DNA from 3 places in the Candidatus Clostridium eludens genome. Region 2 is predicted to be linked to each of the others. Evidence: riboswitches for the same ligand, from Rfam matches in the RefSeq annotation. Region 2 holds a riboswitch; each other region holds the start of a gene.
What was found. Region 2 has a riboswitch for S-adenosylmethionine ahead of ACJDU8_RS16680 (DUF2325 domain-containing protein). Riboswitches for the same ligand answer to the same signal wherever they lie in the genome.
Positions count from the first base shown of each region.

Region 1 (10,440 bases), on a different contig from region 2:
TCTAAAGCATTTTCAGTTGTAAAGCTAATAAAAGAATTGGAAGGAAGTTTAGCAGGAATAACCGTGGATCATATAGATGATTTGAATAAAGAAGATTTAATTTATATTGAAAAATTAGATGAAAACATAAAATTTCATGTGGCAAATGGGCAGCCTTTTGAAGAAGAAAGTATTTTAAGTAAATTGAATCCTGATTTATATATAGGATTAAGTCATCATAGTGTTTTAGCCGGAAAGCTTGGAATCCCTTCTGTTGCTATAGATAATCTAGATATATTAGGGTTTAATGGCATTAAAAATCTTGTAAAGACCATTAATAAAGCAATTAAAAATAAAAAATTTGTGGAGAAACTTGCCAAAGCAGATAGATTACCTTATAACAAAAATTGGTATAATAGAAGCATTAATTGGTATATAAAACAGGAGGTAAAATAAGGTATGGATATAAATAATACTAGTATAATTGACGCTTCTAGAAATAGCTGCGCATTGTCTGGAGCACTTCAGACAGTTGAAAATATAGAAAAAGCTGTACCCATCGTACATTCAACGGCAGGTTGCGCAGTTCAGCAATATTTAGGAGTAAACAAAGTAAGCGGTAATAGAGGTTCAGGATATACCGGTGGTATTCAGGTGTCTTCTAGCAATGTCATCGAAAAACAGGTGATCTTCGGAGGAACATCCAGATTAAGGGAACAGATAAAAAATACTATTAAAGTGCTAGATGCTGATTTATATGTAGTTTTAAGTGGATGTGCTACTGAATTAGTAGGTGATGATATACCAGCTATGACGAAAGAAGCTCAGGAACAGAGGTATCCTGTTATAAATGTACAAACTCCTGGATTTAAAGGAGATATACACTATGGATATGAAATTACAGTAAGAACCTTAATTGAACAGTTACCTAAAATTTATGATATATCTTCTAAAAGGCAAAAAGAGCTTGTAAATATATTTGGAATTATTCCAAATCAAGATGTATTTTGGCAGGGAAATTTATTTGAATTAAAAAGAATTTTAGAATCTATAGGATTAAAAGTAAACACTTTATTGGGATTTCAACAAGATATCGCAAAATGGCAGCAGATTCCTAATGCCGGATTAAATTTAGTATTTTCATCTCGAGGAATAAAAGCAGTAGAATATTTAAAAGATAAATATAATATACCTTATTTAAATTTTAACAGTTTGCCTGTGGGTTTCAATACAGGTTCTTTTATAAAAAAGGTCGGTAAACAGCTTAATATAGATAAAAAGGTATTAGATGAATTTATAAAGGCTGAAGAGAATAGGCTCAATTATTATTTAGAAAATATAGCAGACTTTTATTATGAATACAATTTACAAAAAGAGTTTGCAGTTGTTTCTGAATCAAATTTGGCGTTGGGGGTAAGTGGTTTTTTGGAGGAGTTAGGACTTATACCTAAAACTATTATTATTACAGATAATCCAGAGGATATTTATAAAGAGCATTTAAGAAAAGAAATAGGAAATTTTTTATCTTCACAGGAAGTAGAGTTATATTTTGAAGAAGACCAAGGGAGAATAAATAAAATCATTGAAAATAGCGAAATTGAATTGATACTTGGAAGTTCATTAGAAAATGAAATTGCAGGTAAAATTAATGTTCCTATTCATCATATATCCTTTCCTATATGGGACAGTGTGGTTTTAGATAAAACATATATGGGATATAAAGGTGCGGTTACTTTACTTGAAGATATAGCTACATTGGTCAGAAATTTTAGCTAGTGATATAGGGTATAATAATTCAAAATTTGGTCTTTTGTTTTTATTATTTTATATAATAAACTAAGTTTTGTGCCTTGAGCATATTGAAGGGAATGCGGGTTTTTATGTACAAAATATTGAATACTAATAATAAAATAGTACTAGGCTTTATATTACTTAATATATTATCAGGAACGGCTAGCGGAATACTCCAAATGATAGTGCCACTTTATGCTTTGAGTATAAATGCTAATACCGCTCAGGTAGGCTTAATAAAAGGAATTTCTGGACTTGGATTAATGCTATTAGTCTTGCCTTCTGGATTTTTAATTGATCATTATGGCTCAAGAAAATTATATATAATTGGAGGCGTTATTTTTTCTACAACGATTTTTTTATTTCCTTTTGCTGTGTTACCAATATTTATAATGATTATTATGCTTTTTCAGGGATTTGGCAATTCATTAAGAATGACCTCTCTAAATGCTGCTTTTTTTAAAAATTTAAAATTAATAGGTAAAAAAAGAGCAGGGTGGTATAAAGGCTCCATGTCCATTGGTTTAACTTTTCTAGGCCCTCTTATTGGTGGGTATATTGTTCAATTTATTAGTTATAAAAATATTTTTGTTTACATTGGTGTAGTTACTTTAATACCGATTATATTATTGATATGGCTAAGTGAAAAACATAATACTTCAGTTCATATAAACATAATAGATATTTTTAAAGAACAGACCTTAGATTTTAAATTAACTTTAAATAATAAAATTATAAGGCAATCTATATTAATAGAGAGTTTATCAACAGCAGCTTTTTCATGTTTTGTGACTTTTATAGTTATTTTAATAGTGAAAAATTATCATCTTCCATCTTATTATGCCTCATGGTTAATAATATTAGAGGGTGGAGTCTTTATTTTAGTTGTATTTACAGCTGGGGAACTTTTGGATAAATATAAAATACACAATTTATATATAAGTAGCTTTATTTTGAGTATTATAGGCATGATATTTATAGTGTTAACAAGTAATATGGCATTTTTAAGTGTGGGCACATTAATTATGGGTTCTGGATTAGGTATGACTAATTTAATTACGTATTCTCAAATAGGCGAGATAGAAGGTAAAAAAGGCAAGATATCTGCATTGTTTGCTGCTTGTACAGGTATAGGTGCAGCTTTTGGTCCTATTTTGGGAGGATTTATTGGTGAGACTTTTGGTATACAAGCTATATTTTTAAGCTTTATTCCTATTTTTGTTTTAAGTGGAGTATATATTATGTTAAATGTATACTTTAATCAGTATAGTCTTGACAAGAGAGATATATATGTCAAATTTTTTACATCTAACAAAAGGACAAGTAAAACAAAAATTATGAGAGAAAAATAAATTACTCCTTGTTCTTGAAATTGTAGAATATTTGATATAAATATAAATATAAATTAAATACTATAGGAGGTATGTATAAATGGCAATTGATAAAAATTTTGTAGAAGAATATTTAGCTAATACAAAGTATATAGTATTGGCTACGGTAGATGGTGAGAATGCACCTGCTTTGAGAACTTTAGGTGCTTTTGGTGTAGATGGGTATAGCATTTATTTCTCAACTGGCGAAGGAACTATAAAAGTCAAACAAATAGAACATAATTCAAATGTTTCAGTTTTTTTTCAACATGAAAATCAAGAAGTAGCATCTTTTATTAACGTTACAATAAAGGGTAAAGCTGCCAAAGTTACAGGTGAAGGAGAGATTACAAAGGCTATTGAAGTGATAGCTAAAAAAAATCCCAGGTTCAAAGAAAGAATTAAAAAAAATGGTTTAGGTAACAATATAATATTTCGTGTAGATCCATCAGAGTTGAAAATATTGGATTTCAATAAAGGCCAGGGAGCAAGTGGCATTGAAGTTATTTTGCCATAAGATAAAAAATTACCATGGAATGCAATTGGATTTTAAGAGCGTACTTGGGTGTCAGTAGTTATATATGGATATTATGATATAAATTTTGAAAATTAGAATTATTTTTTAAATTTGTATTGACAAAACAACTAAAAGGCTGTACAATACATTTAAATTGAATAATTAAATATAAAATTTCTTATCAAGAGAGGCAGAGGGACTGGCCCTATGATGCCCGGCAACCTGAATGTATTCACATTCAATGGTGCTAATTCCAGCAGGTAATATAACCTGAAAGATGAGAAGCAAAAGAATGTAACTTCTTGTGGTTTCTCTACAGGGAGTTTTTTATTTGGACTGACTAGAATACTGGAGGTCAAGTTAACTTATCCGTTAGGCTATGGTTATACTTGGCCTTTTATTGTACATTTTTTAGTAGAAAATGAATAAAAAGTTGGGGGTGGTTAAGATGAAAGGATTACATGGGTCATATAAATTTTTAACTATGAGTAAATATGGAATTAAAAAGATATAAAAGCAAATAGACTTTTTACTAAAGTGGTAATAAGGAAAGATAAAATATAGAAAAAAGGAGATTGATAAAAATGAGTAGATTATTCACATCAGAATCTGTTACAGAGGGACATCCTGATAAAATATGTGATCAGATATCGGATGCAATACTGGATGCAATTACTGAACAAGATAAAAATGGAAGGGTGGCTTGTGAGACAGTTGTAAATACTGGGCTTGTGATTTTAGTGGGCGAGATATCAACTAAAGCTTATGTAGATATACCAAAGATAGTGAGAAAAACTATAAGTGATATAGGATATAATAATTCAAGATTTGGATTTGATGCAGCTAGCTGTGCAGTGTTAACATCCATAGACGAACAGTCTTCAGATATTGCACTTGGGGTGGATGAGTCCCTAGAATCTAAAAAGGGTGAAAAGGAAAATATTGAGGCAATTGGAGCTGGAGATCAGGGAATGGTATTTGGATTTGCAACAAATGAAACGCCAGAATATCTTCCGCTTCCAATAGCACTGGCACACAAGCTCTCAAGAAAGCTTGCGGAAGTAAGAAAAAAAGGCATAATTCCATATTTGGGACCTGATGGGAAAACACAAGTTACGGTAGAGTATGAAGGAGATAAACCTATAAGAGTTGATACTATACTTATATCTTCCCAGCATGAGAAAGACATAAGCCATGACCAAATTGAAAAAGACATAATAGATGAAGTTATTAAAGTGACAATACCAGAAGAGTTGATAGATTCAAATACAAAATATCTTGTAAATCCAACAGGAAGATTTGTAAAAGGGGGGCCAGAGGCTGATTCTGGACTTACAGGAAGAAAGATAATAGTTGATACCTATGGAGGATATGGAAGACATGGTGGTGGAGCATTTTCAGGGAAAGATCCAACCAAAGTTGACAGATCTGGGGCTTATGCTGCAAGGTGGGTAGCAAAGAACTTAGTGGCAGCAGGAATATCCGATAAAATAGAAATAGAAATAGCCTATGCCATAGGTGTGGCAAAACCAGTATCTATAAGTGTAGACACTTTTGGTACAGGAAAAATAAGTGATGACAGGATAGTGGAAATAATAAATAAGTTGTTTGATTTAAGACCAGCTGCAATTATAAGGGATCTTGATTTGAGAAGACCTATATATAAAAGTACAGCTGCTTATGGACACTTTGGGAGAACAGATATAGATTTGCCTTGGGAAAAACTTGATAGGATTAATGAAATTAAAAAAGAATTAGAGAGTAGTATTGTCTATTCTTAAATAAAATTAAGTAGGAGGATTTTTTCGTATGAGTAATATAAAAAAACAGCTTCATGGAGAATTGGCCATAAAAAATGCAGCTATGGTTGAAGGAATAAAAGTGGATCCTGCCATATTCAAACATTTGGATTTTGATAGAAAATATCAAAAGCAAATCCATACATTGTTTGAATATGACCATGATCCCCATGTAGGAATTGAATTTCCTACTGGATTTAGTACACCAGGAGGATTGAAGGTAGGCTTTAGATGGGATAATAAGTCCAAGTATGAGATTAAGTATGAAAATGATAAATACTATCTCATAGAAAATCAAAATGAGATATTTCCAATAGAATTTTTAAGCCATCCTAAATATTATGATTATAAAACTTCCGATGGTATGGATATGTCAAATGTAGCCACTTACAATAGAGAAGGTACAATTTTTGTAGCCTATAGTAATGAATGTGCATTAAAAGATAAGGGATTAGATTGCCTATTTTGCAATATAAATGCTACAAAAGATACTTATGCAGAAAAGGAGGGAATAGAGTGGAAGTATCCTAATCAGATAGGAGAAACGGCAGCAAAAGCTTATAAAAATGGTGCAAAACATATTACTATAAGTGGGGGTTTTGTAGCAGAGCGAAGAGAGGTAGAGTATTACATTGATGTAGCTGAAGCTATTAAAGAGTATACTGGTCTAGAGGACTTCAATGGAACGGGAGTTATAGGAGCTCCACTTGATCTTGAAGTGATTGACAAGTATAAGGAAGCGGGATATAGGACAATTGCAATGAATATAGAAATTTGGGATAAGAATATTTTTAAAAGTATCTGTCCGGGTAAAGTAGAACAATGCGGCGGTTGGGAGAACTGGATAAAAGCTCTAGAGCGTGCAGTAAAGGTGTTTGGTTATGGTAGGGTAAGATCAAATATAGTTGCCGGAATTGAACCTAAACAATCTACCTTAGAAGGAGTGGAATATCTTGCGTCAAAGGGAGTAATATGCTTAGCAGGAGCATGGTGTCCGAATCCAGGCTCGGCTTTGGAGGGACATCGTACACCAGAACCTGAATGGCATTTGGATATGGCATATAAAGTTTATAATATATTTAGAAAAGCAGGATTTACTTATGATCAACTGTACGATTGTAACGCTGCGCCTACAACGCTTTGCCATGATTTATATAAAATAGAGGATGAATTATTGCCTATATTTAAATAAATAATTATAAATTAATTGAGGGTATTGTGATTATCAGATGATATATTTTATAGGAGGAGGTTGAGATGAGTTTTAAAGGGAAAGTTGTAGTTGTTACGGGTTCATCTAAAGGTATAGGCAGAGAAATAGCTTTAGAATTTTCTAGTAGAGAAGCTGTGGTTATTATAAATGGAAGAAATCAGGCTGAAGTACAAAAAATAGCAGATGAGATAAATGATAATGGTGGTACTGGCTATGGAATAACAGCTGATGTGACTAAAAAATCAGAGGTTGAAAATTTATTTAGATCCGTAATTGAAAAGTATGGCAAAGTAGATATACTAGTCAATAATGCAGGTGGTGACAGCGGTTCAAAAACAGTGAAAGATTTAACAGAAGAAGAATGGGATGCTGTTATTGATAGAAATTTAAAAAGTGTTTTTCTTTGCTCTAAAGCTGTTATTGAAAGTTTCAAAAAGCAAAAGCAAGGTAGGATAATAAATATCGCATCTCAGGCAGGTAGGGCAATATCAATTCTTGGAGGACCTCATTATGCAGCTGCAAAAGCTGGAGTAATAGGTTTTACAAAACACTTGGCAAGAGAATTAGTGCATTATGGTGTTACAGTGAATTCAATTGCACCAGGTATAATTATAAGTGGGGAAAAATTGGAGAACAAATGGAATTCCCATACTGAAGAAGAAAGAGAGAAGATTCTTGAAGATATACCACTGAAACGATTAGGTACCACAGGGGAAATTGCAAAAGCAGTTTTGTTTTTAGCATCAGAAGATGCCAGTTATATCTTAGGAGCTTGCTTAGATGTTAATGGCGGTAGATGGATGTTGTAATAAAAAATTCTAAAGGATATTATAAAACTAGCATGGCCAACTATAATGGAACAGATGTTCATTATGATGGTTGGCATAGTTTCAACTATATTAGTTTCAAAGCTTGGAAAAGAATCTATTGCAGCAGTTGGAATGGTCAACAATTGCTTTTTTAGGATTTGTATTTTCTAATCAAATAATAATTACCTTATATATTGACAAAAGAATTGGTGGGTTGTTCTATAGGAAGTTTTTTATTGGACTGACTAGAAACACTGGAGGTCAAGTTAACTTATAGTGGAGATTAAATCATATATAAATCTCCATTCATAGGTTATGCTTGGCTTTTTATTGTGCAATTTTTAATAAAAACCAAATTAAAAATTGAGAGGTAATGAAGATGGCAAGGTGAGTGGAAAAGAATTTTCAAAATGAATATGAAGGAGTAGATGTTAGTGAAAAGTATAAAACTATCTTTAATCATATTATTTATTGTGGGAATGATGATTGTAGCTGCCGGGTGCGGCGGCGGTTCGCAAACTCAAAGTAAGTCAAATTCATCCAAAAAGGAAGTTACAGTTAAAATAGGAGCAGATTCTAGTACTTTTTCTAGTGCCTTTTATGTTGCCAGGGACAAAGGTTATTTCAAAAAACATGGTATTGATGCCCAAATTAATCCATATTCTTATGGAATTGATACTATAGATGCGGTGTTAACAAATCAGGTTGATATAGGATTAGCTATGGATTATGCAGCACTGTCCAGATTGAGCAGCGGAGATCTGAAAATTTTTAGTTTCATTCAACAATCTGATGCAAATAAAACTAAAATGGTAACCTATGACGAAATAAATTCTCCAGAGGAGTTAAAGGGACAGCCAATTGGAGTTCAAAGAGGAACTGTAACTGAATATATTTTGGTTAGGTATTTGGAAAAATACAATATAAAAATAGATGAAATAAAGAAACAGGGATTTAGCTCAGATGCAGAAATTCTTGCAGCATTTCAAAAGGGAGATGTTAAAGCTGCCTTTTTTAGTGGAAATCTGTTAGATAAAGCTTTAACAGTAAAAGGAACTAAGGTCATAGGAAGCGTGGCAGATATACCATTTGCAGCCCGTGGATTTTTAATGGCCAATAGTAAATTTTTAGAACGAAAAGATGTAACAAAGAATATATTGCTGGCATTAAATGATGCAAGTGAGTGGATAAACAAAAATCCATCAGCAGCCGCTGAAATCATGGCTAAAGCTTTGAGACTTCCAAAGGATAGTGTACAAAAAAATATTGAAGCCGCTAAAAGTGATATAAGATTAAATGACGATGATGTGAATCAGTTACAGGAAGTATATAAATACGCATCCACTAACAAATTAATTAAAGGTGGTTTTAGTTTAGAAGATAAGATAGATACGGAGTCTTTAAAAGAGGCACTTCCGCAAAAACTTACTTATAAGCCTGAAAATATAAAATAAATTATATATGAAATAGGGGGAAAATTGGAATGTCAAAAACAAATTCAATAATAATTAAAAATTTAAGTAAAAGTTATGGTGATTCTAATTATATTCTTAAAGATATAGATCTCAATCTACAAGGGGGAGAATTTTTTATTCTATTGGGACCCAGCGGGTGTGGAAAATCTACTTTACTTAATATAATTGCAGGCTTTATTGAAAAGACTAAAGGGGAAGTATTAATAAATGATAAGGAAGTTGTAAAACCTGGGAGAGAAAGGGCAGTTGTATTTCAGCATCCTGATGCATCACTTTTTCCATGGCTTAATGTAAAAGAAAATGTAGAATTTGGATTAAGAATGAAAAAAGTAGCAAAAGAAGAAAGTAGTTCTATATCCCACAAGTATATAAAATTAGTTGGATTATCCGGTCACGAAAAGAAATTTCCTAATGAGTTGTCAGGCGGGATGAAACAGAGAGTTCAAATTGCACGAGTACTTGCAAATAATCCAGAAATATTATTAATGGATGAACCTTTTGGAGCATTGGATGCTCAGACCAGAAGAATAATGCAAAAAGAATTGGTGAGAATATGGCTTGAAACTAAGAAAACTATTATCTTCGTTACCCATGATATTCAAGAAGCTCTCATACTTGGACAGAAAATAGGTATTATGTCTAGAGCTCCTGATTCTAAAATATATAAAACTTATGATGTGAATTTTCAATATCCAAGAGATGTAACTAGTAGTTCATTTAATAAAGAATATAAGACTCTTTTGAATGAATTTGAAGGAGAAATGTATATTCAAAAAAAAGAGAGTGCACTGGCATAAAGGAGGAAAATTGATGAAAGGTTTTAATAAATTATTAAAGTGGGGTGTGATATCTTGGGTTTGTATAATTATAATCTGGGGCATAGGATCTAAATTTTCAAATCCAGATTTTTTTCCGGGTCCTTTGAGAGTAATATTTGGTGGAGAAGATTTAATTAAGGATGGAAGTCTTTTTCAATTTATTGCTATAAGTCTTGGTAGAATTGTTTCAGGATGGATTTTAGGAAATCTAATAGGTATCCCCATAGGCGTATTAATGGGGAGAATCAAAGCAGTTAAAATGTTTGTAGATCCTATTTTGAATTTTTTTAGATTTGTACCTGCACTTGCATTTTTAACATTATTTTTACTTTGGTTTGGTGTAGGTGAGGAGGGGAAAATTATCTTAATTATGTATGCTACTACTTTTACTGTTATGTTGAATACAGAAGCTGGAGTGTCTAGTGTACAGAAAGAAAAAATAAGGGCAGCTAGATGTCTTGGAGCTTCTGAATATCAAATAATGTTTAATGTAATAATTCCGGCGGCTATACCTTATATATTTACAGGAGTAAGGCTGGCTATGAGTGGCTCATTTGCTGCCATTGTAGGTGCAGAAATGCTTGCTGCAAATAAAGGTATAGGATATTTGATATGGACTTCAAGGTTATATTTTAAGACAGAATGGATATTCATAGGGCTGATATGCTT
Region 1 is NZ_JBJHZX010000007.1:114,199-124,638, reverse strand. It holds gene ACJDU8_RS06810 (nitrogenase component 1) at 1-435, shown strand, start outside; gene ACJDU8_RS06805 (nitrogenase component 1) at 439-1,755, shown strand; gene ACJDU8_RS06800 (MFS transporter) at 1,860-3,122, shown strand; gene ACJDU8_RS06795 (pyridoxamine 5'-phosphate oxidase family protein) at 3,202-3,657, shown strand; SAM riboswitch class I at 3,833-3,941, shown strand; gene metK (methionine adenosyltransferase) at 4,242-5,438, shown strand; gene ACJDU8_RS06785 (radical SAM protein) at 5,467-6,648, shown strand; gene ACJDU8_RS06780 (SDR family NAD(P)-dependent oxidoreductase) at 6,714-7,478, shown strand; gene ACJDU8_RS06775 (hypothetical protein) at 7,524-7,649, shown strand; gene ACJDU8_RS06770 (ABC transporter substrate-binding protein) at 7,913-8,932, shown strand; gene ACJDU8_RS06765 (ABC transporter ATP-binding protein) at 8,962-9,750, shown strand; gene ACJDU8_RS06760 (ABC transporter permease) at 9,764-10,440, shown strand, end outside.
Region 1: linked by a shared signal. The riboswitch ahead of metK (methionine adenosyltransferase) and the one ahead of ACJDU8_RS16680 (DUF2325 domain-containing protein) in region 2 are both predicted to bind S-adenosylmethionine.

Region 2 (10,440 bases):
TAAAGGCTTTAAGATGGATTCGTGGAGACATAGATACTAAGACTGAAGCCAAAAGAGAACTTGGGATTGAAAAAATAGTAAATGACGATAACTGGTATGATGCTATTAAAAATTTGGCAGAATTATTTTCAGACATGGGATATTCTGGTTTTGTAGTAAATTTTGATGAAGCTGTTAATCTCTATAAATTGCCTTTGGCTCGGACTAGAGAGAGGAATTATGAAAGAATATTAAATATATTTAATGAATGTAAATCAAATAAAGCAAGAGGATTGTTTGTAAATTTTGGTTCTACAAGGAAAACTGTATTTGATGAAAACCGAGGCATGTCTAGTTATGGAGCTTTGAAAGGAAGGTTGGGAACAGAATATAGTATGGATTCTAAACTATTGAATACAAATAGAACTGTTTTACCATTAAGGCCTTTAAGTGTTGAAGAAATATACACATTGTTGGAAGATTTAATCAATATATATAATATCCATTATAAAGAAAACATATCTATGAAAACAGAACATATAAAAATGTATATGGAAGAGCAATTGAACAGACCTGGAGCGGCTGAATTTTTGACTCCACGAGCAGTAATCAAAGATTATCTGGAAATTTTAGATTTAATAAGACAAAATCCAGATAAAAGTATTGAAAATATAATCTATGCGAAATTTGGTAAAAAAGCTGTGCCTGTAACTAAAGACGAGGATAATAAGGACGATGAAATTGAGGTTTTATAATGAGTAGTTTTGATTTATTACAGAAAGAAATACGTAGATATATATATGATGAAGGATGGGAAAGTTTGAGAAGAATACAGGAAGCTTCAATAAAACATGTTCATAATACGGATCATAATTTAATATTGGCAGCACCAACTGCCTCTGGCAAAACAGAGGCAGCATTTTTGCCAGCCATAAATTCCATAAAGGACTGGAGTTCCGGCCTTAAAATTGTGTATATATCTCCTTTAATAGCTCTTATAAATGATCAATTTAAGAGGATATTAGAACTATGCAATTATATAGATATACCCGTTACAAGTTGGCATGGGGAAGCATCTAGGGAAAAAAAGAATAAACTCTTGAAGGAACCTAAAGGGATACTACTTATAACCCCGGAATCTATAGAGGCTATGTTAGCCCTGAGACCCGGAGAAGCAAAAGGATTATTTAGGGAAACGGAATGGATAATAGTAGACGAAATACACAGCTTTCTGGAAAGTAATAGGGGTATGCAATTGAGATCTCTAATAGAAAGAATAAAATTATATATGGAAAAAGAACCTAGATTCATAGGTATGTCAGCTACTTTAAACGGAGAAGATTATAAAAAAGTTAAGAAATTTTTTATAAGCAATAGAGCTACAGATGTACTGCTTGATAAAAGCAAGAATCCTTTGGAAGCTACTAAAAGTTATTATGAATCAAATATAAAGAAAGAGTCAGGAGAGGCACTGGAAGAAATTTATGATTATTCTCAAAGAGAATCCATGCTGGTATTTCCCAATTCAAGAGGTGAAGTTGAAAGATTAGCTGTAGGTCTTGGTAAATTAGGAAAAGAGAGAGGCTCCGATATTAGATATTTTGCCCATCATTCTTCTGTGAGTAAGGATATGAGATTGACCGTGGAGAAGTTTGCTAAGAGCAGCAGGGGACAATTATTCACTATATGTTGTACTTCCACTTTGGAATTAGGAATAGATATAGGTTCAGTAGACAGTATAGTTCAGTATAATGCTCCACATTCTGTAGCCAGTTTAGGACAGAGGTTGGGACGAAGTGGTAGAATTACAAGAAAAAATATATTGCATTTTATAGCTACTGATGAATGGTCTTTATTGCAAGGGTTAGCAGCACTATCACTTTATGAAGAGAGTATAATAGATAGATTTGATCCTATAGTGAAGCCTTATGATGTTTTGGCTCATCAAATAATATCTATTCTTTTGGAGAATACAGGAATGTCTTTTGAAGATTTAAAAAATATAAATAGGAGTTTTAGATGCTGGCAGGATATAGAAGATGATGAGTACTTTGAGCTATTAGAATACTTAATAAAAAAGAATTATATAGAGATTTTAGAAAATGAAGCTATAACAGGTTTAGAAACAGAAAAGCTTTTAAGAGGAAGTGAATTTTTTACCCATTTTGAAACGGAAAATAATTTTTCTGTTTACAATAGTCATAAAAAGATAGGTGAAATTCCCCTGTCTCCCAGCATACATACAGGGGTAAATATATTTTTGTCGGCACGTATTTGGAAAATAAAAGATATAGAATTGAGAAGTAAAAAAATATATGTAACTAAGGCTTTAGATGGAAATCCCCCTGTATTTTTAGGGAGTAGTGGCAATGTAACCAACGAAATAAGAAATAGAATGAAAACAATATTGGAAGATGAGAGTTATTGGATTGATTATAATAAAAATATAAAAGAAGTTCTATCAAAACTTTCTAAAGACAATTTAAGGTATGAAAAATTTCAATGGACGGAGAAGAATGATAAAGTTGGACTTAGAACGTTTCAAGGCACGAAGATAAATAGAACTCTACAACTTTTACTTAATATGTTGTATGGAGGTGTAAATTATAAATTGGAGGATGGTAAAACATTTATAAGTGGGCCTGATATAAAGAAAGATATAAGTAGAGTGATAGAAAAGAACTTTACTGAAGATGAAATATTTCTATATTTAAAAGATAATCCAGAAATGGTAGAAGTATATTTATCCTCTAATAAATATAGGATGCTGTTACCAGATAATTTGAGAATAAAATATATTATTAAAAATAAATTGGATTTAGAAGGAGTAAAAATATATTTAGGGCATGATTGCAATTAGGTTTTATAATAAGAATGAAGAAAATAGATACTAATTTGTGAATTTAGTATTTAATAAAATAGCAATAATAAATTTGTTGGCTAAAATATAATATGGGTAGGCTATGGTGAACCGTACCATAAATAGGACAAAGTTTAATAATGCAATTTATTCTTTATAAGCCGTTGCCCTGATTTTATAAATTTAGTATTGACACAGGCAAATATAATCACTATTATATAAGGTGTATACATAATTGGAATGAGTGCTTAAAAACTTAATATATTATTATACTCTTATCAAGAGTGGTGGAGGGAAAGGCCCTATGAAACCCGACAACCGACATTTTTTATATGCATCGGTGTCAATTCCTGCAGAGTGTACTATATACTCTGAAAGATAAGAAAAGTAGAAGTCTTATTAAATTAAGTTATGTTATTTGCTAATAGAGGCTATTTTTCTTATATATAAGGAAAATAGCCTTTTTCTTGTATTTAGAATTAAGTTTATAGATAAACAAGGTGGAGATTGAGTATCAGTAAATTTATATATTATTAAAGAGGAGAGATTTTTATGAATATTTTAATTGTAGGAGGAGACAGACTTGACAACATTAAAGATAATCTAGATAAATACGGAATTAATAAAGTTAACCACATTACAGGTAGAAAAAAAGGGGATAAGAAAATAGAAATTCCTAAAAATACGGATCTAGTGTTGGTACTTACAGATTTTGTAGGACATAACATGACTAAAATAATAAAAAAACAATCTAAAAAAAATCATACTTTAGTTATGTTTTCAAAACGTTCATGGATATGTATTCAAGCAAATATTAAAAATATACTTACTGATTAAATGAAAAATATGTACAATCTAAAATATTCTATAAAAACTGAGACACTAAGTGTTCTACTTAGTAATATATATTTACAGTATGTATTGGATATTTAATTAAAAAAAGCAGTGAAAAATCTTCACAAAAATAACTAGTCAATAATGAGGAGGTATCAAATGAGAAAATTTAAATTTAGAATTTGGGATAAAGAAGATAATTGTTTCTATATAAGTAATAACCCATATCCAAAAGAGTATTCAAACCATAAAGATAGGTTTGTAGTTACAGAATTTACAGGACTAAAGGATAAAAATGGTGTAGAAATTTTTGAAGGAGATATTATAGGAATAAATAATGAAAAAAGTTCTCCAAAGCTTCCGGTTAAATTTGGCAGATGTTCTTTTGGAAAATTCATAGGTGAATGTGGGGAACTAAGTGAAGATACGGAATTATATGGCTTCTATGTGGAAAACGAGTATTTATACATTCAGATGATTAATGAAAATGCTATTGTTATTGGTAATATTTTTTCATAGTAATAAGTGAACAATTAATAGTCAAATAGTGATAAACTTCCAGAACAAAATTTATTCTGGAAGTTTAATCAAATATACAAGTCTGAATTATAGTTTTTTATCATCTATTGAATTGAACCAATTATTGATAGGCTCTATAATTGAACTTATGCATCCATCTTGGAAAGGGGATCTAAGATTAGCAATTTCCACAAGCTCCAAAAAGGACTTGGTTCCTCCAACATGGCATATTTTTATATAATCTTCCCAGGCAGATTTTCTATTATCCACTGCTTTTTTCCAGAATTGAAGGGCGCATATCTGTGCCAGAGTGTAATCTATATAGTAAAAAGGTACATTGAATATATGGGACTGCTGAAACCACCATCCTCCGCTTTCCAGAAAATCACATCCAGTATAATTCTTATGAGGCAGATATTTTTTCTCTATGGCTCTCCAAGCTCTCTTTCTATCCTCAGGACTTACCTCTGGGTTTTCATATACATAGTGTTGAAATTCATCTACTGTAACTCCGTAAGGTATGAATTTCACAGCACTTTCAAGATGGGCAAACCTATATTTATCTGCATCTTCTTGGAAGAATAGATTCATCCAGGGCCAGGTGAAAAACTCCATACTCATGGAATGTATTTCACAGCTCTCATAGGTTGGAAATATGCACTCAGGAATTTCAATCCACCTGGATAGATACGTCTGAAAGGCATGACCGGCTTCATGTGTTAAAACATCTACATCCCCTGAAGTGCCGTTAAAATTTGAAAATATAAAAGGTGCCTTATAATCGGGGATGTAGGTGCAGTATCCACCTCCGGCCTTGTTCTCTTTAGTTACTAAATCTAAAAGTTCTTCCTCCAGCATGAATTTGAAAAATTCCCCGGTTTCCGAAGATAACTCAGAGTACATTTCACTGGCGTTTGAAACTATCCATTCTGGACTGCCTTTTGGTTTGGCATTTCCCGTTGTAAATTCAAATTTTTCATCATAATAGGTAAGGGTGTTAAGTTCCAATCTCTCTAACTGCCTATCATAGAGCTTTGAAGCAGCAGGTACAAGGTACTTTTCCACCTGATTTCTGAATTTAGCCACCATTTCAGGAGTGTAATCACTTCTTTTCATTCTTATATAACCTAGTTCCACAAAGTTTTTGAATCCCAATTTTTGTGCTATTCTGGTTCTCACCTTTACTAAATCATCATATATTCTGTCAATTTCACCTTCGTTATCTGAAAAGAATTTATATTTGGCATCTGAAGCATTTTTTCTTATTTGTCTATCTTTACTCTGCATAAAAGGTGTGAGACCGGATAGGTTTTTTATTTCACCCATAAAGGGAATTTTTGCAGAAGCCAGCAGTTTGGTATATTCTGATGACAATTTATTTTCAAGTTGAAGGTCTTTTATCACCTCCGGTGAAAAAGATTTTAAAGAAAATTCAGCTAGGGTGAAAAATTGCCTTCCTAGTTTTTCTTCCAATTCTTTTCTGAATTTTGATTGAATCAATTCTTTGTAAAATGTAAAATCAAGTTCGTCGTATAGAGGGGAATATTCATCCCAATAGCTTTTCTCTTCGTCATAATATTTATCCTTTGTATTTATGCTGTGTCTTATTTGAACCAGAGTTCCCATAGTCTGCAGGTGATTTCTTATGTCATTTATACCATTTATGCATTCAAACTGTTTTTCGCAGCTGTCAGCTAATTTTAGTTTATCCACAAGAGAGTTAATGGACTTTTTGATTTCATTGTAGTCTGGTCTTTCGTATTTGAATTCACTAAATTTCATAATATACCTCCAATATGTTTAAATTTACTAATATTATAATATAAATGGATTAATTTTCAAAATAAATAATTTCATATTTCATTGGAACAAAGAAAATTATTTACTTGACAGCGGTTTTGATAAAGTTTATTGTATAAATGCGGCATATGCTGTATTACATATTATAGAAAGAAGGGAAAAGAATGAAAAATCCTATAGTTACAATTGAAATGGAAAATGGTAAGCTGATGAAAATAGAACTTTATCCAGATGCTGCACCTAATACAGTAAATAATTTTATATCGTTAGTAGAAAAAGGATTTTATAATGGTACAATTTTTCACAGGGTTATACCGGGATTTATGATTCAGGGAGGAGACCCTGAAGGTACAGGAATGGGAGGACCGGGTTACTCAATTAAAGGTGAGTTTTCATCTAATAACTTTAAAAACAATTTGAAGCATGAAAAAGGGGTAATTTCCATGGCTAGAACTATGGCTCCTGATTCTGCAGGTTCACAATTTTTTATAATGGCAGATAATGCACCTCACCTTGACGGACAGTATGCTGCTTTCGGGAAAGTTACAGAGGGCATTGAAGAAGTAGATGAAATAGTATTACAGAAAAGAGATTATGATGATAAACCTTATGAAGATCAAAAGATGAAAAGTGTAACTGTAGAAACTTTTGGCGAAAAATATGATGAACCTCAAAAAATAGATGATTAAACTTATAGAATAATGTTATGGTGAAAAATATTAAAAATAGTAGCACTCAATTGTCAGTTGAGACTGCTATTTTTTTATAAGTCTATGATTAAATATGATGGGAGTGAAAGCTATATATGAATAGAAATTGGGAAAAGAACATAATACTTTTTTTGGCTAGTCAGACTATATCCCTTTTTGGAACGTCCTTAGTTCAATATGCAATTATATGGTTTATTACATTAAAAACACAATCTGGAATTATGATGACCATATCCATTGTCAGCGGTTTTCTCCCTACATTTTTTCTTTCTCCTTTTGCAGGAGTATGGGCTGACAGGTATAATAGAAAAATATTAATTATTTTATCGGATTCTTTTATTGCAATATCAACGCTTGTACTGGCCATATTATTTCTCTTGGGATATGATGCAGTGTGGCTGCTCTTTGTTATATCTGCCATAAGAGCTCTTGGAACGGCTGTTCAAACTCCAGCAATAGGTGCATTTATTCCTCAGCTTGTACCTGAAAGTAAACTCACTAAAGTTAATGCCACAAATGGAAGTATACAATCAATTGTTATGTTGATATCTCCTATGATTAGTGGAGCACTTCTTACTATAGCCACAATAGAGGTAATATTTTTTATAGATGTTGTAACTGCAGCTATAGCAATTTTTATGTTAATTTTATTTTTACACGTTCCTGCTCATAATAAAGCATTAGAAAAACAGACCAATGGTTATTTTATAGATATGAAAAAGGGAATTACATATATCAAAAATCATGCTTATATAAAGAAATTCTTTTTATTTTGTATGATATTTTTCTTTTTATCGGCTCCAGCTGCATTTTTAACTCCTTTACAGGTATCACGGAGTTTTGGAAATGATGTATGGAGGTTAACTTCAATTGAAATTGCTTTTTCCAGCGGGATGATATTAGGAGGAGTTATTATGGCTTATTGGGGAGGATTTAAAAATAGGATTTATACCATGACATTGTCAAGTTTTCTCATAGGAACATGTACTTTTTTACTTGGAGTTACACCTAATTTTATATTATATTTGTTTTTTATGGGTTTAGTTGGAATAGCTATTCCACTATTTAATACACCTTCTATGGTATTATTGCAGGAGAAAGTACAAGAGGATTTTTTAGGCAGGGTATTTGGAGTGCTGACCATGATATCCAGCTCTATGATGCCCCTTGGAATGCTGATATTTGGGCCAATATCCGATATGATTAAAATAGAGTGGCTGCTTATAGGAACAGGCATATTTATGTTTATTCAAAGTTTTTTCTTAATAGGCAGTAAAATATTAATACAAAATGGAGAATCAAGTTTAAAGACTGATACATGATAATTGGAAATGAATAATATGAGGTGAAAAAGCTTAGAATTATTTGATATAAAGGAAATGGTGAAAATGAAAATTGTTTGTCTTGGAGATAGTTTAACATATGGTTATGGTGTAAGAAGACGTGAAGTATGGACTGCCCTATTAGAGAAAAAATTAAAAATTGAAGTTATAAACAAAGGCATATCTGGAGATACTTCAGCAGGTATGCTTTCTAGGCTATATAATGATGTTATCCTTGAAAAGCCATCGTATGCAATGGTTATGGGAGGAACAAATGATTTTATATGGAATTTGCCAGTAGAGCAGGTTATGGCAAATATAGCTTCTATAGTTTTTCAGATTATGCATAACAGTATAAAACCTTTAATTGGGCTGCCTGTACCTGTTTGTGTTAAAACTGCAGCGGACAGGTGGGGGTTTATGGGTGATTTTCAAAATGTAAATAAAGATTTAGAAAAGTTTAATGACTGCTTAAAAAAATTCTGTAAAAATTACAATATAAAAATTTTTGACTTTTATTGTGAATTTGCTGAGGAAAATGGATATGGAAAAGAAGGATATTATATTGATGGTATTCATTTAAATTCGGAAGGAAATAAAAGAATAGCTGATATGATTTTTATATAAGGATAGCACAAAAACAGAAAATATATAAATATTTATATAGACCACACTGGTCTATGGTGTTATAATAACATTGTAGACCAGTGTGGTCTATTGTGCTTCACAATTTTGAGTGGAAAGAAGGTAAATAATATGTTTTCAAAATTTCTAAGCCTAGAGCTTGAAAAGCAGCAGTATATCATTAATGCAGCTATGAAAGAATTTGCAGAGAAGGGTTTTAAAAATGCATCGACAAATAAGATTGTAAAGACAGCAAATATAGGAAAAGGAATGCTATTTCATTATTTTAACAGCAAAAAAGATCTATATTTATATATTTATGACTATACTGTAAAAATATTTATTAAAGATTTAGTTGAAAAAACTGATTTAGAGGAAAAAGATATTTTTGATAGATTGCGGCAGAGAGCTTTATTAGAGATAGAAATAATCAATAAATATCCAGATATGTTCAATTTTATTATGTCTGCAAGTGTTGAGGAAGCTGATGATGTAAAAAGCGATCTGGAGCTTAGGACTAAAAAAATGATGAACAATCGGCTTGACAGATATTTTGAAGACTTCGATACATCAAAATTTAAGGAAGATATTGATTTACACCAGGCTGTCAAAGTTATTATATGGACCTTGGAGGGTATCTCAACGGAAGAATATAAAAAATTAAAGTCTCTTTCCCTAACTCAGTCTTATTATGAAGAGATATTAGTAAAAATGGATTCATATATAAAGTTATTAAAAAAATGTTTTTATAAATAGTAAAGGGGGGATTTGTATGTTAAAAATGGTGGTTGATTTCAAACAGCTAAATCAGGAAAATCAGTCCTTTGCAGGAGGAAAAGGTTCCATGCTTGCTAGAATGTACCAGAGTGGATACCCTGTACCAAAAGGTTTTATAGTTTTATCTGAAGCTTTTGAGTATGGAAAACTTAAGAATGAAGCTTTGAATGATATACAATGTAATTTGGAAAAAATAACGAAGAATAATGAAGAATCAGCATTTGCAGTAAGATCTTCTGCATTGAGTGAGGATTCAGCACAAGCTTCTTTTGCAGGTGAATTTGAAACGGTCCTTAATGTTAAAAAGGAGGATGTTCTTCAGGCCATAATAACAGTTTTCCAATCGAGAGAGTCTGAAAGAGTAAAAGTGTACAGTAGATTTCAAGGTATGGAGGACTCACATAAAATAGCTGTAGTAGTACAGGGCATGGTACAGTCTGAAATTTCAGGAGTTTTGTTTACTGCTGATCCAATAACAGGTGATATGACACATATGGTAGGCAACTATGTTCATGGTTTTGGCGAATCACTTGTATCTGGAGAGGCTAATGCACATTCCTTTAAAATTATAAAACCTAAGGGTAAATATGACGGGCCAGATGGGTTTATAAAATATTCAAAAAGATTATATAAGTGTGCTTTAAAATTAGAAAGTGAGTTTAAAGGACCCCAAGATATAGAGTGGGCTGTTGCAAGTGGAGAGTTGTATATACTCCAAGCAAGGCCAATTACAACTTTAAATATAGGAAATCTTGATACTTATGAAATAAATTATTCCTTGTGTGGAGATTATCTCTGGAGTAATTCGAATGTGGCAGAAGCAATGTCTGATGTAGCTACACCTCTGACCTGGTCCATACTTAAGGCACAGGATGAAGAAATTAGTGTAGTACCAGGATACTATCTCTGGGGTAACATTTGTGGAAGAATGTATTCAAATATTAGCCAGTTGTCATCGGCGGCTTCTGTAATTGGGAGTAATAGTGGTGTTGAAAAAATGAGTGATATATTTGGA
Region 2 is NZ_JBJHZX010000026.1:57,769-68,208, reverse strand. It holds gene ACJDU8_RS16690 (ATP-binding protein) at 1-734, shown strand, start outside; gene ACJDU8_RS16685 (DEAD/DEAH box helicase) at 734-2,839, shown strand; SAM riboswitch class I at 3,112-3,224, shown strand; gene ACJDU8_RS16680 (DUF2325 domain-containing protein) at 3,392-3,676, shown strand; gene ACJDU8_RS16675 (YopX family protein) at 3,833-4,192, shown strand; gene ACJDU8_RS16670 (M3 family oligoendopeptidase) at 4,280-5,974, opposite strand; gene ACJDU8_RS16665 (peptidylprolyl isomerase) at 6,157-6,681, shown strand; gene ACJDU8_RS16660 (MFS transporter) at 6,798-8,024, shown strand; gene ACJDU8_RS16655 (GDSL-type esterase/lipase family protein) at 8,091-8,651, shown strand; gene ACJDU8_RS16650 (TetR/AcrR family transcriptional regulator) at 8,781-9,404, shown strand; gene ACJDU8_RS16645 (PEP/pyruvate-binding domain-containing protein) at 9,421-10,440, shown strand, end outside.

Region 3 (10,440 bases), on a different contig from region 2:
ACAATATATATTTCTTTAGCTTTTCCTTCACGGATAGGCATAGCAAAGCCTCCACACACAACATCACCTAATACATCATAAAAAACATAGTCTAAGTCATCAGTATATGCTCCTAACCTCTCCAGCATGTTTATAGATGTAATTATTCCTCTTCCTGCACATCCTACTCCAGGTTCCGGTCCACCGGACTCAACGCATTTTATTCCACCAAAACCTGTTTTCATTATATAATCTAATTCTACATCTTCTCCTTCTTCTCTTAAAGTATCTAGCACCGTCTTTTGTGCAAGTCCCCCTAAAAGAAGTCTAGTAGAATCAGCTTTAGGATCACAACCTACCACCATAACATTTTTCCCTAGCTCAGCTAAACCTGCTGTTAAATTTTGTGTGGTTGTAGATTTCCCTATTCCACCTTTTCCATAAATAGCTACTTGTCTCATATATATGTTCCTCCTCAAATTGAAAATATTATTATTAAATTTATTTAAACTATATTTATCCCGTCACTACCATTGCTAACACCCCCATCGCACTCTGCGAAAGCGATTCACACAAAATTAAAAATTTTGGTTCTCTGCTTTTCTATCAAAGTGGGAAATAAGCACTGCTGCATTCCTGGATAAGTTCTTCCCCTAAAGGATAACGTATTCTAAGCGCTGAAGACACTAAGAATACTGTTAATAATGTTCAGCTGGAGAGAGTTCATCCTTATAAGCAAACTCCATCTGAACCTAAGAATCACTTGATATTAAAATTATGCACTAGCTCCAACTACAGTAGTATATATCTTCTCAAGCAAAGTAAGAGCGCCTCTATATCCTACATAAGATTTTGAAAGTACCAGTTCATAGGACGCTGGAAAACCTACTTCAACTATAGAACCTTTTAATTCTTTAGTCAGATCTCTCTCCCAGGTAGTTCCAAAAATAATAGGCGGTTTATGACCAAAGTCTGTTTTTCTTATTTTTTCATGAATAGTATAACTGTCTTCTTCAAATTCTATATCTACTGAAACATCATCTGCTATTTTTTTATATTCTTCCCGAATACTATTTCTATATCTTTCAGGTGGATCTTCAGTAATAATTTGTATGGCAGGTATTAATCCTAATTGATTTACCAAAAATTTTGTTAAAGCTAAATTATATGCACTGTCACCTATAGTAGCAAACTTTGCTGGTAACCCCCACCAATACTCTGCATAAAAATCAGAAAAATCTTCTAGATACTCATAATACTTCTTTTCTTCTTTTTCAATAAATTCTTCAGCTTTAATTTTATCAATACCTGAAAATTCTACTACTTTCCTTAAAAAACTGCTGGTTTCCTTTGCTCCTATTGGAATTACAGGAATGTGTAAATAAGGCTGTTTATATTTTTTCTTTAATTTTTCTGCTGTCTTAAGACCAAGCCACGGAGATAGTACTAAATTAAATTGTGCTTTTTTAATATTTTTCCACTCTGAAACCCCCGCACTTTCATGTCCAAATAATATATTAACTTTTAAACCTATACCTTCCAAAATTCTTTTGATTTCTGTAAGATCTCCTCTCCAGAAAGTATTATGGTAAGGAAGTAGTGACCACACATTTACAAGCCCCTTTTCTAAAGGTCCATCATAGTCACCTACATATTGATCAATAATAGCTTCTGTAACCAGTTCATGTCCTGTGAAATTATTTCCCTTAAATCCACCTGTTTCTGCATATACTATAGGACGTCCTTCATCCTGAAATTCTCCTACTACAGCTCCTACATCATCTCCCACAGTGTCTGGAATACACCCAGTCATAACTACAAATAAATCTGCGTCTAAGACTTTAAAGGTTGCATCTATAAGTTCTCTTAATCTGTCTTCACCACCAAATACAACTTCTTTTTCATAAATATTTGAACTTGGAACAACAGAACCTCCTCCATAGCCTCCTCCTTGAAATCCATTATAAAAAGCTATGTTGGCAGTTTGTTTGTCCACACAACCCGGACCACAATGGGCAATAGGAATTACTCTAGGAATTGCAAAAGCACTGTGTACAGCTCCCAGGGCACATCCATACCTAATCTGTTCAATAGAATTTGATTTTTCTATAGTTTTATTTATATCTTTTAATTCTATTTCTATATTGGACACTATATCCACTCCTATTCTATAAAGTCACTGCTATTTTTCTAATATATAACATAATGTTGCTTTTCTAATATATAAGGATCCCTCTGATCAAGCCACCATTTTGTATAAGGTAATTTAACATGAGAAGATAGATCCTCATGGAATTTTTTATGTGCAAGTATATCTAAAACAGTTTCTCCTAAATTTAAAATTCCCTGGTAACCTACCGCATGATGTTCATCTCCAAGTGGAACTGCCGGTATACCCATACGGGAAGCTAAAGAGGCAAGTCCTGCATGTCTTATAATAATAAAATCAGGATTAACATTTTTAAGCAGTCCATAGAATTGATACTGCTGTCTATTACTTACACTAAAATTAGGAACATCACCATAGTTGTCTACCAAAAACTTCAGGGAATCTTTAGTAGGATCATTATTATCATATACAGGATCATGATGAAATACTAAGGAACCATCCACCTGAATACCAAGCTCCCCAAGCACTGCAATAAGGCCATGGGAATAAGCTGAGCCTGTAGCTGCATAACCTTTTTTACCACTCAGTAATTTTTTAAGTTCTTTTATCCTGGGTGCTATTCTTTTATGTTCTTTTTCTATATATGCTTCTGCTTTTTCCTCCCTATGGGTAACTCTCGCTAATTCTCTTATCCATGCATCTGTTCCAGCAATTCCATAAGGTTGAGGGGCTTTAACTTCTGGAACCCCAAATTGCTCTTCCAATCCAGCTGCCAGGTAAGAAGATAATGTATGACAAAATGAAACCGTAGCAGCAGCTTCTGAAAGCTGTTCTAGATCCTCTACCTTTGCCATATCCACTACATAGTTAACCCTAAGATCCAATTCAGCTAACATTGGAGTAAATACATCGCTGCCCCAAAGATTAATTACATTTACCAGATCTTCTTGTTTTTTAGAGCTTTTACGAACTATATATTTTAAGATTCCATGCTGGGTAGCATCAAATCCTGTACTCCAGTGCTTTGACCTAAAGCCTTCACAATACATAGGAACAATAGGAATTTGAAACTCTTCATGCAATTTACTTGCCACACTATCTATATCCTCTCCAATAATACCAGTAACACAAGAGGTTGCAACAAAAATTGCTTTAGGATGATGCCTCTCCCAAGCATCCCTTATAGATCGTTCTAATTTTTCAAGTGCTCCAAATACCATATCTGTTTCCTTTATATTAGTATTAATTACTTTCATATTTTCTACAGGTAATTTTCTATTTGCAAGGCCATTACGATATATAGAATTACAAGCTACCTGGCTGGTTCCACAACCTATGGGAGAATGTTGAATTAAAATTGCATCTCTCACCTCTCCTGCCTGACACTCCACCATTCTTTCACTACAGCTTGACCCCTGGGTAAAAGGACCTATGGCTTCACAAAGCCTCTTTCCTCCATTACCTTTACATCCTCCACAGGTATATGCCGAATCTTTAGAAAGCTCTGAAGTTCTTCCGGTTTTCCATCCAATTATAGTGCCAAGGCGTTGTTCACGGGTCTTTACCACAGAAGTGTTTAAGTTAACTTTCATAAATTATCATCCCCTAATAACTATTCCATTAAATTTGCACAAAACTATTTTTTTCTAATATATACGGATCTTTCTGCTCAAGCCACCATTTTGTATAAGGCAGCTTAGTATGCTCTGATAAATCCTGATGAAATCTTTTATGCTGAAGTATTTCCAAAATGGTTTCACCTAAATTTAAAATTCCGCTGTAGCCTATGGCATGGTGTTCATCTCCCAGTGGAGCTGCAGGAATTCCCATTCGGGAGGCCAGAGGGGCTAGTCCATTATGCCTGATAAGAATAAAATCTGGGTTTACATTTTTAAGCAACCCATAAAACTGAAACTGCTGCCTGTTACTTACACTAAAATTAGCAACATCCTCATAGTTATCCACTAGGAATTTAAGAGTATCCTTGCTAGAATCATTATTGTCATATATCGGGTCATGGTGAAATACTAAAGATCCATCTACCTGAATTCCAAGTTCTTTAAGCACTGCAATAAGCCCATGAGAATAAGCTGAACCTGTAGCCGCATAACCCTTTTTACCTTTTAATAATTTTTTAAGTTCTTCTATTTTAGGTGCTATTCTTTTATGTTCTTTTTCTATATATATTTCCGCTTCTTTTTCTCTATGTGTAACTCTTGCTAACTCTCTTAACCATGCATCCGTTCCTGCGATTCCATAAGGTTGAGGTGCCTTAACTTCAGGTACTCCAAAATGCTCTTCTAAAGCAGCCGCCATATAAGAACCTAAAGTGTTACAGAAGGTAACAGTAGCTGCAGCTTCTGAAAGCCTTTCTAAATCTTCCACTTTAGCTAAATCTATAACATAGTTAACTTCAAGTCCTAACTCTGCCAGCATAGGCGTGAATACATCACTGCCCCAAAGGTTAATTATATTTACTAAATTCTCTTGTTTCTTAGGATTTTTTCTAACTAGCTGCCTTAAAATTCCATGCTGGGTAGCGTCAAACCCCGTGCTCCAGTGCTTCGATCTAAATCCTTCACAATACATAGGAATAACCGGAATATTAAGTTCTTCCTGCATTTTGGTGGCTACACTATCTACATCCTCTCCGATTATTCCTGATGCACAGGATGTTCCAATAAATATTGCCCTGGGATGATGTCTATCCCAAGCATCTCTTATAGACCGTTCCAATTTGTCAAGTGCCCCAAATACCATATCTGTTTCTTTCATATTGGTGTTAATTATTTTTATATTTTCTATAGGCAAATTTCTAATAGCAAGTCCATTTCTATATATAGAATTATAGATTACCTGACCAGCTCCACAGCCTATGGGTGCATGCTGAATTAAAACTGCATCTCTTACATTTCCTGCCTGACATTCTACCATTTGCTCACTGCAAGTAGAACCTTGTGTAAAAGGCCCTGTAGCCTCACAAAGCCTCTTTCCTCCATTTCCTTTACAGCCTGCACAAGTAAAGGCAGAGTCTTTAGAAAGCTCTGAAGCTTTTCCAGTTTTCCAGCCAATAATAGTCCCCAGCCGCTGCTCACGGGTGTCTACTACAGAAGTATTAAGATTGAATTTCTTCATATGTTATATCCTCCCTTGATTTAACTAATAAAATACAATTGTTGCCAAAATTATAATTTCTAAATCACATATTTTTTATCATTATCATGAAGTAATTCCCATATTCGATTTCTATTAGAATTAAATTCTTGAGACATCCTTACATTAACGGTGCTTCTGGGCCTTGGAAGGTTTATTTCAATAATCTCTTTAATCCTGCCTGGATTAGAAGCCATTACCACTACTCTATCCGCTAAAAATACTGCTTCTTCAATACTATGAGTTATAAATACAATAGTTTTATTAGTTTCTTCCCATATATTTAACAATTCTTCCTGAAGCAGTTCCCTAGTTTGGGCATCTACTGCAGCAAAAGGCTCATCCATAAGTAAAACATCAGGATCATAGGCTAAAGCTCTTGCAATTGCTACCCTCTGTTTCATACCTCCCGATAACTCATGTGGATATCTTTTTTCAAAATTGCTTAATCCTACAAGCTTAATAAATTTATTACTTATTTCTCTTCTTTTATCCTTTGGTACACCTTTTATTTCAAGGCCAAATTCAATATTTTGTTCTACAGTTCTCCAAGGAAACAGTGCATATCCCTGAAAGATAATACCTCTATCCAGATCTGGTCCTGTAATCAATTTATCATCTATATATATTTCGCCTGATGTAGGTTTAGATAATCCAGCTAGAACATCTAAAAAAGTTGATTTTCCACATCCACTAGGCCCTACAATAGTTATAAATTCTCCTTGTTTTATTTTTAAATTCAAACTATCCAGAGCTAAAAATTCATCCACTTTTTGGTTACCTTCAGATTTTATATTATAAAATTTCTGTACATCTTTAACTATAATTTTATAATCATCAGGCTTTAATTCTTCAACTACTTTACTCACTTAACTCCCCCCCTCTAATCTTCAACTACAAAATTTGGTGATGAATCTTTAGTATATTTATCAAATTTATTCACTTTGGCTCTTTCTTCTGCATTTGGAATACTTTTAATGTTTTTTACGAATCTTTTTCAAGTAATTCTATAGCTTTTTTTATGCCCTGTTCTATATTAAAATACATTTGAAATACCTTTATTCCCTTTTCACGTAATTTGCTTAAAGGCTCAAAACCTATTCTTAATACAAGTACTGCATTGCAATCCTCTATAGTTCTTAAAATATTTGATATTTTATTGTCATGTCCGTCACATTCCTCTATGCCATTGCAATATTTATTTATAATTCTTTTTTCCTTAAATTCAATCTTTCCATTTACTACATCGTATATATAGAATTGTGACACATGTCCAAAATGTGCATCTACATTTACGCCAGACTTAGTTGCAACTGCAAATCTATAATTACTTTCCTTGTAAAGTTTTCCTTTATTTTTAAGATCAATTACATTTTCTCCTTTAAAACCTTCTTCATTGTCACCTCTAAATTCACCGGATATATCCTTATCTAAAGTTCCTATTGCATCTGCTCTACATTGTTTGCAGTGATACATCTGCTTTAAATCTAGCTGGCATTTTTTTCTCATATCATTTAGCTCCAGATCACTCACTGTAGGCATATTTTCAAATACACTGTCTTTAACCGGTATAAGAGGCATAATATTTGTCATATATGCTCCACATTCCTTAACCTTTTTCACTATTTCAGGAATGTGATTACTATTGATTCCCTTTATCATTACAATATTTACCTTGCATATTACACCCTTTTGAGTAATATACCTAAGACCTGACAATTGATTATTCAATAATATATTTCCTGCCTCTTCCCCTTCAAGTACATTGCCTAAATAATTAACAAATTTGTATATCTTTGCACTTATTTTAGGATCAACTGCATTTATAGTTATAGTCACATGAGTGACTCCCAGTCTTATTATTTCATCTGCATAAAAAGGCAGCATCAATCCATTAGTAGAAAGACAAAACGTGATATCCGGCGATTCCTTTTTTATTAATTCTATAGACTTTTTAGTTTCTTCAAAATTTGCCAGCGGATCTCCCGGACCTGCTATACCTACCACAGTCAAATTTTTCACTTTGTTTTTTACTATATTAAATTTATCTCTGGCCTTTTTAGGTGTTAAAACTTCACTGGTTACTCCCGGCCTAGTTTCATTCACACAATCGTATTTTCTATTACAAAAATTACAACTAACATTACACTTTGGTGCTACAGGAATATGCATTCTTGCATACTTGTGAGAAATACAGTTGTAACATGGATGCGTTAATGTCCTCTCCTCTATACTTCTTGCAAAATCTACACTCATATTTTATTTATCTCCTTTCTAGATAACTTAAATATAAAAAAAGACTAAATAAACCGAATAAAATTCAGTTTATTTAGTCTCCAGTGTGTCTGGTCAACTAAAGTATCGAAATTAATATTATATAAGTAAAAAACTTCTCACAGATGAAATGTAAGAAGTTTAAATCTTTCTTAATATCTCATCTTTCAGGTTACCCCGCAGGAATTAGCACCATTGAATAAATAATATTCAGGTTGCCGGGCATCATAGGGCCAGTCCCTCCGCCTCTCTTGATAAGAAATTCTATATTAAATTTTAATCAACTTTAAGTTTCTTTACTTATTGATGATACTATACAATTTTTTAGATGTTTTGTCAATAGTTAATTTTTTATAATTATTATTTTTTATTTTCCACCTACAGTTGACGTATAAATTCTCTCTATCAACTGCAGGGCACCTCTATATCCTATATGACATCTGTTCAGTACTACTGTCTCAGAAGAAGGCGGATCTATTTCTATTAGTAATGCATTTTTTTCTCGTGCTACATCAGATTCCCATGATGAACCTAATATCAATGGAACTCCTGAACCAAAATCGGCTTCTGAAAGTGATTTTTCTGCAAGATAACCATCTTCAATATATTCTACTTCCACAGATACACCTTCTGATAGATTCCTAAATTCCTTACTTATTTTCTCTCTAAATTGCTCTGGCGGATTATCCGTAATGATTTGCTTTACAGGTATAAGTCCAACCTGATCTGATAGAAATTTTGTATAGGCAAGTGTATACGCACTGTCTCCTACAACAGAAAATCGAGAAGGCAAGCCGTACCAATACTCTGCAAAAAAGTGTGAAAAAGAATCTAAAAAATAATAATACAATTCTGCTTCTTCTGCAATGAACGCTTCTGATTTTTCAGCATCGATTCCTGCATATTCAACTAATTGTCTTATAAAAGCAGTAGTAGCTTCCTCACCAATAGGTATTACAGGAATATGCAAATAAGGCTGATTATATTTTTTTTCTAAATGTTTCGCAATATTCACTCCTACCCACGGTGATATTACAAGATTAAATTGTGCTTTAGGAATTTCCTTCCATTCCTTCGCTCCACCACTTTGTGGTCCAAAAAGTACATTTACTTCAAAACCTACGTTCTTTAAAATCCTTACAATCTCCAGATAGTCTCCACGCCAATTTGTATTAAAAAAAGGTGTCTCAAACCACAAATTAATTAATCCTTTTTTCTTTTCACCTTTATAATCTCCAACGAATTGGTCTATGATTGCTTCCACAACAATTTCATGACCTATAAGGTTTGAACCTTTGAAGCCAGCTGTATCTGCATACACTATAGGGTAACCTGCCTCACGGTATTTCTTTACAATTGCTCCAACATCATCTCCTATAAGTTCTCCAGTGCAACCTGTAGCTACCACAAATAATTCACCCTTGTAAATTGCTAAAACTGATTTTATTAAATCATCAAGTTTTTTTTCACCTCCAAATACTATATCATTCTCACCTACATTTACACTGGCAACATTACCTCCACCAGTACTGGTAGAACCTTGAAAACCATTTTCAAATCCCATAAAAAAATATTGTTTGTACATACATCCCGGACCACAATTCGCAATTGGAACACCATTCTTAATTGCTACTGCAGTATATGCACCACCCACTGCACAAGCATAATGGGGATGTACTATTGTACTACTTTTTTTATTTATCTTAGTCTCAGCCACTCTAATCCTCCTCATATATTCTTAAGAAATTTTTTTTACTACGTTTTCGCAGTTTTTTATTTTTTGATTACTTTATTAGAGCTAATAGTTAGAGGATCACCTGCTTACACAGTGTATCCTAAATTACTTAGTCCTGCCCGTCCATAACCAAAGTGTCAGTGCAACTTACTTACACAGTTTTTGCTATTTCATCAAACACTTCAAGTTTTACTCTTTCATCAAGCACTTCAGGATGCTTTGCAAGCAAAAATGGATCATTTTGGCTAAGCCACCATTCATTATATGGACTTTTAACGTGTCTAGAAAGAACCTCATTAAACTTCTTTCTTGCAAGAATATCTAATAGAACCTCACCTGTCCGAATTATTCCATCATAACCAACAGGAAAATGCTCATCACCCATGGCTAAAGATGGGATACCAAGTTTTGCCGCTTCAGGTGCAAGTCCTTGATGTCGAATTATTACAAAATCTGTCTTTACTCGTTTAAATAGGGCATTTAGTTGGAATGCCTGTGTTTTACTTACTGTAAAATTAGGAATATCTCCGTAAGTGCTTATAAGTTCATTCAGCGTATCCTGATTCTCATGTCCACCATCATAAACAGGATCGTGATGGAATACCACAGAACCATCAACACCTATCCCTAATTCACGCAAAACTGAAATAAGACTATGTGCATAAGATGAACCTGTCATAATAAATCCTTTAATTCCTTTAAACTTTTTGCGCAATTCTTCAATTTTGGGAAGTACTTTTTCATGTTCGTTCTTTATATACTCTTCGGTTTCTTTTTCTTTGCCAACAATTTTACCAATTGCCCTGAACCAGGCATCCGTACCTGCAATTCCATAAGGCTGAGGTGCATCAATCTGTGGAACACCAAAATGTTCCTCAAGTGCTGTAGCCATATAAGAACCAAGTGTGTGACAAAAAGTTGCAGTAGCCACAGCTTCCGATGCTTGGGCAAGTTCATCATAGCTTGCCATATCTATCATATAATTTACTCTCAGACCAAGAGGTTTTAACATTTCTGTAAAATAATCAGTTCCCCACAAAGCTACGATGTTAATTAAATCTTTTTGCTTTTCAGGTTTACGTTTTACTATTTGACGTAAAACTCCATGCTGTGAAATATCAAATCCAGTACTCCAGTGTTTTGATCGAAATCCTTCGCAATGTAAGGGAATAACTGTCACTCCAATTTC
Region 3 is NZ_JBJHZX010000021.1:53,552-63,991, reverse strand. It holds gene nifH (nitrogenase iron protein) at 1-440, opposite strand, end outside; gene ACJDU8_RS14500 (nitrogenase component 1) at 755-2,131, opposite strand; gene ACJDU8_RS14495 (nitrogenase component 1) at 2,170-3,681, opposite strand; gene ACJDU8_RS14490 (nitrogenase component 1) at 3,710-5,224, opposite strand; gene ACJDU8_RS14485 (ABC transporter ATP-binding protein) at 5,284-6,111, opposite strand; gene nifB (nitrogenase cofactor biosynthesis protein NifB) at 6,227-7,498, opposite strand; SAM riboswitch class I at 7,674-7,777, opposite strand; gene ACJDU8_RS14475 (nitrogenase component 1) at 7,884-9,233, opposite strand; gene ACJDU8_RS14470 (nitrogenase component 1) at 9,403-10,440, opposite strand, start outside.
Region 3: linked by a shared signal. The riboswitch ahead of nifB (nitrogenase cofactor biosynthesis protein NifB) and the one ahead of ACJDU8_RS16680 (DUF2325 domain-containing protein) in region 2 are both predicted to bind S-adenosylmethionine.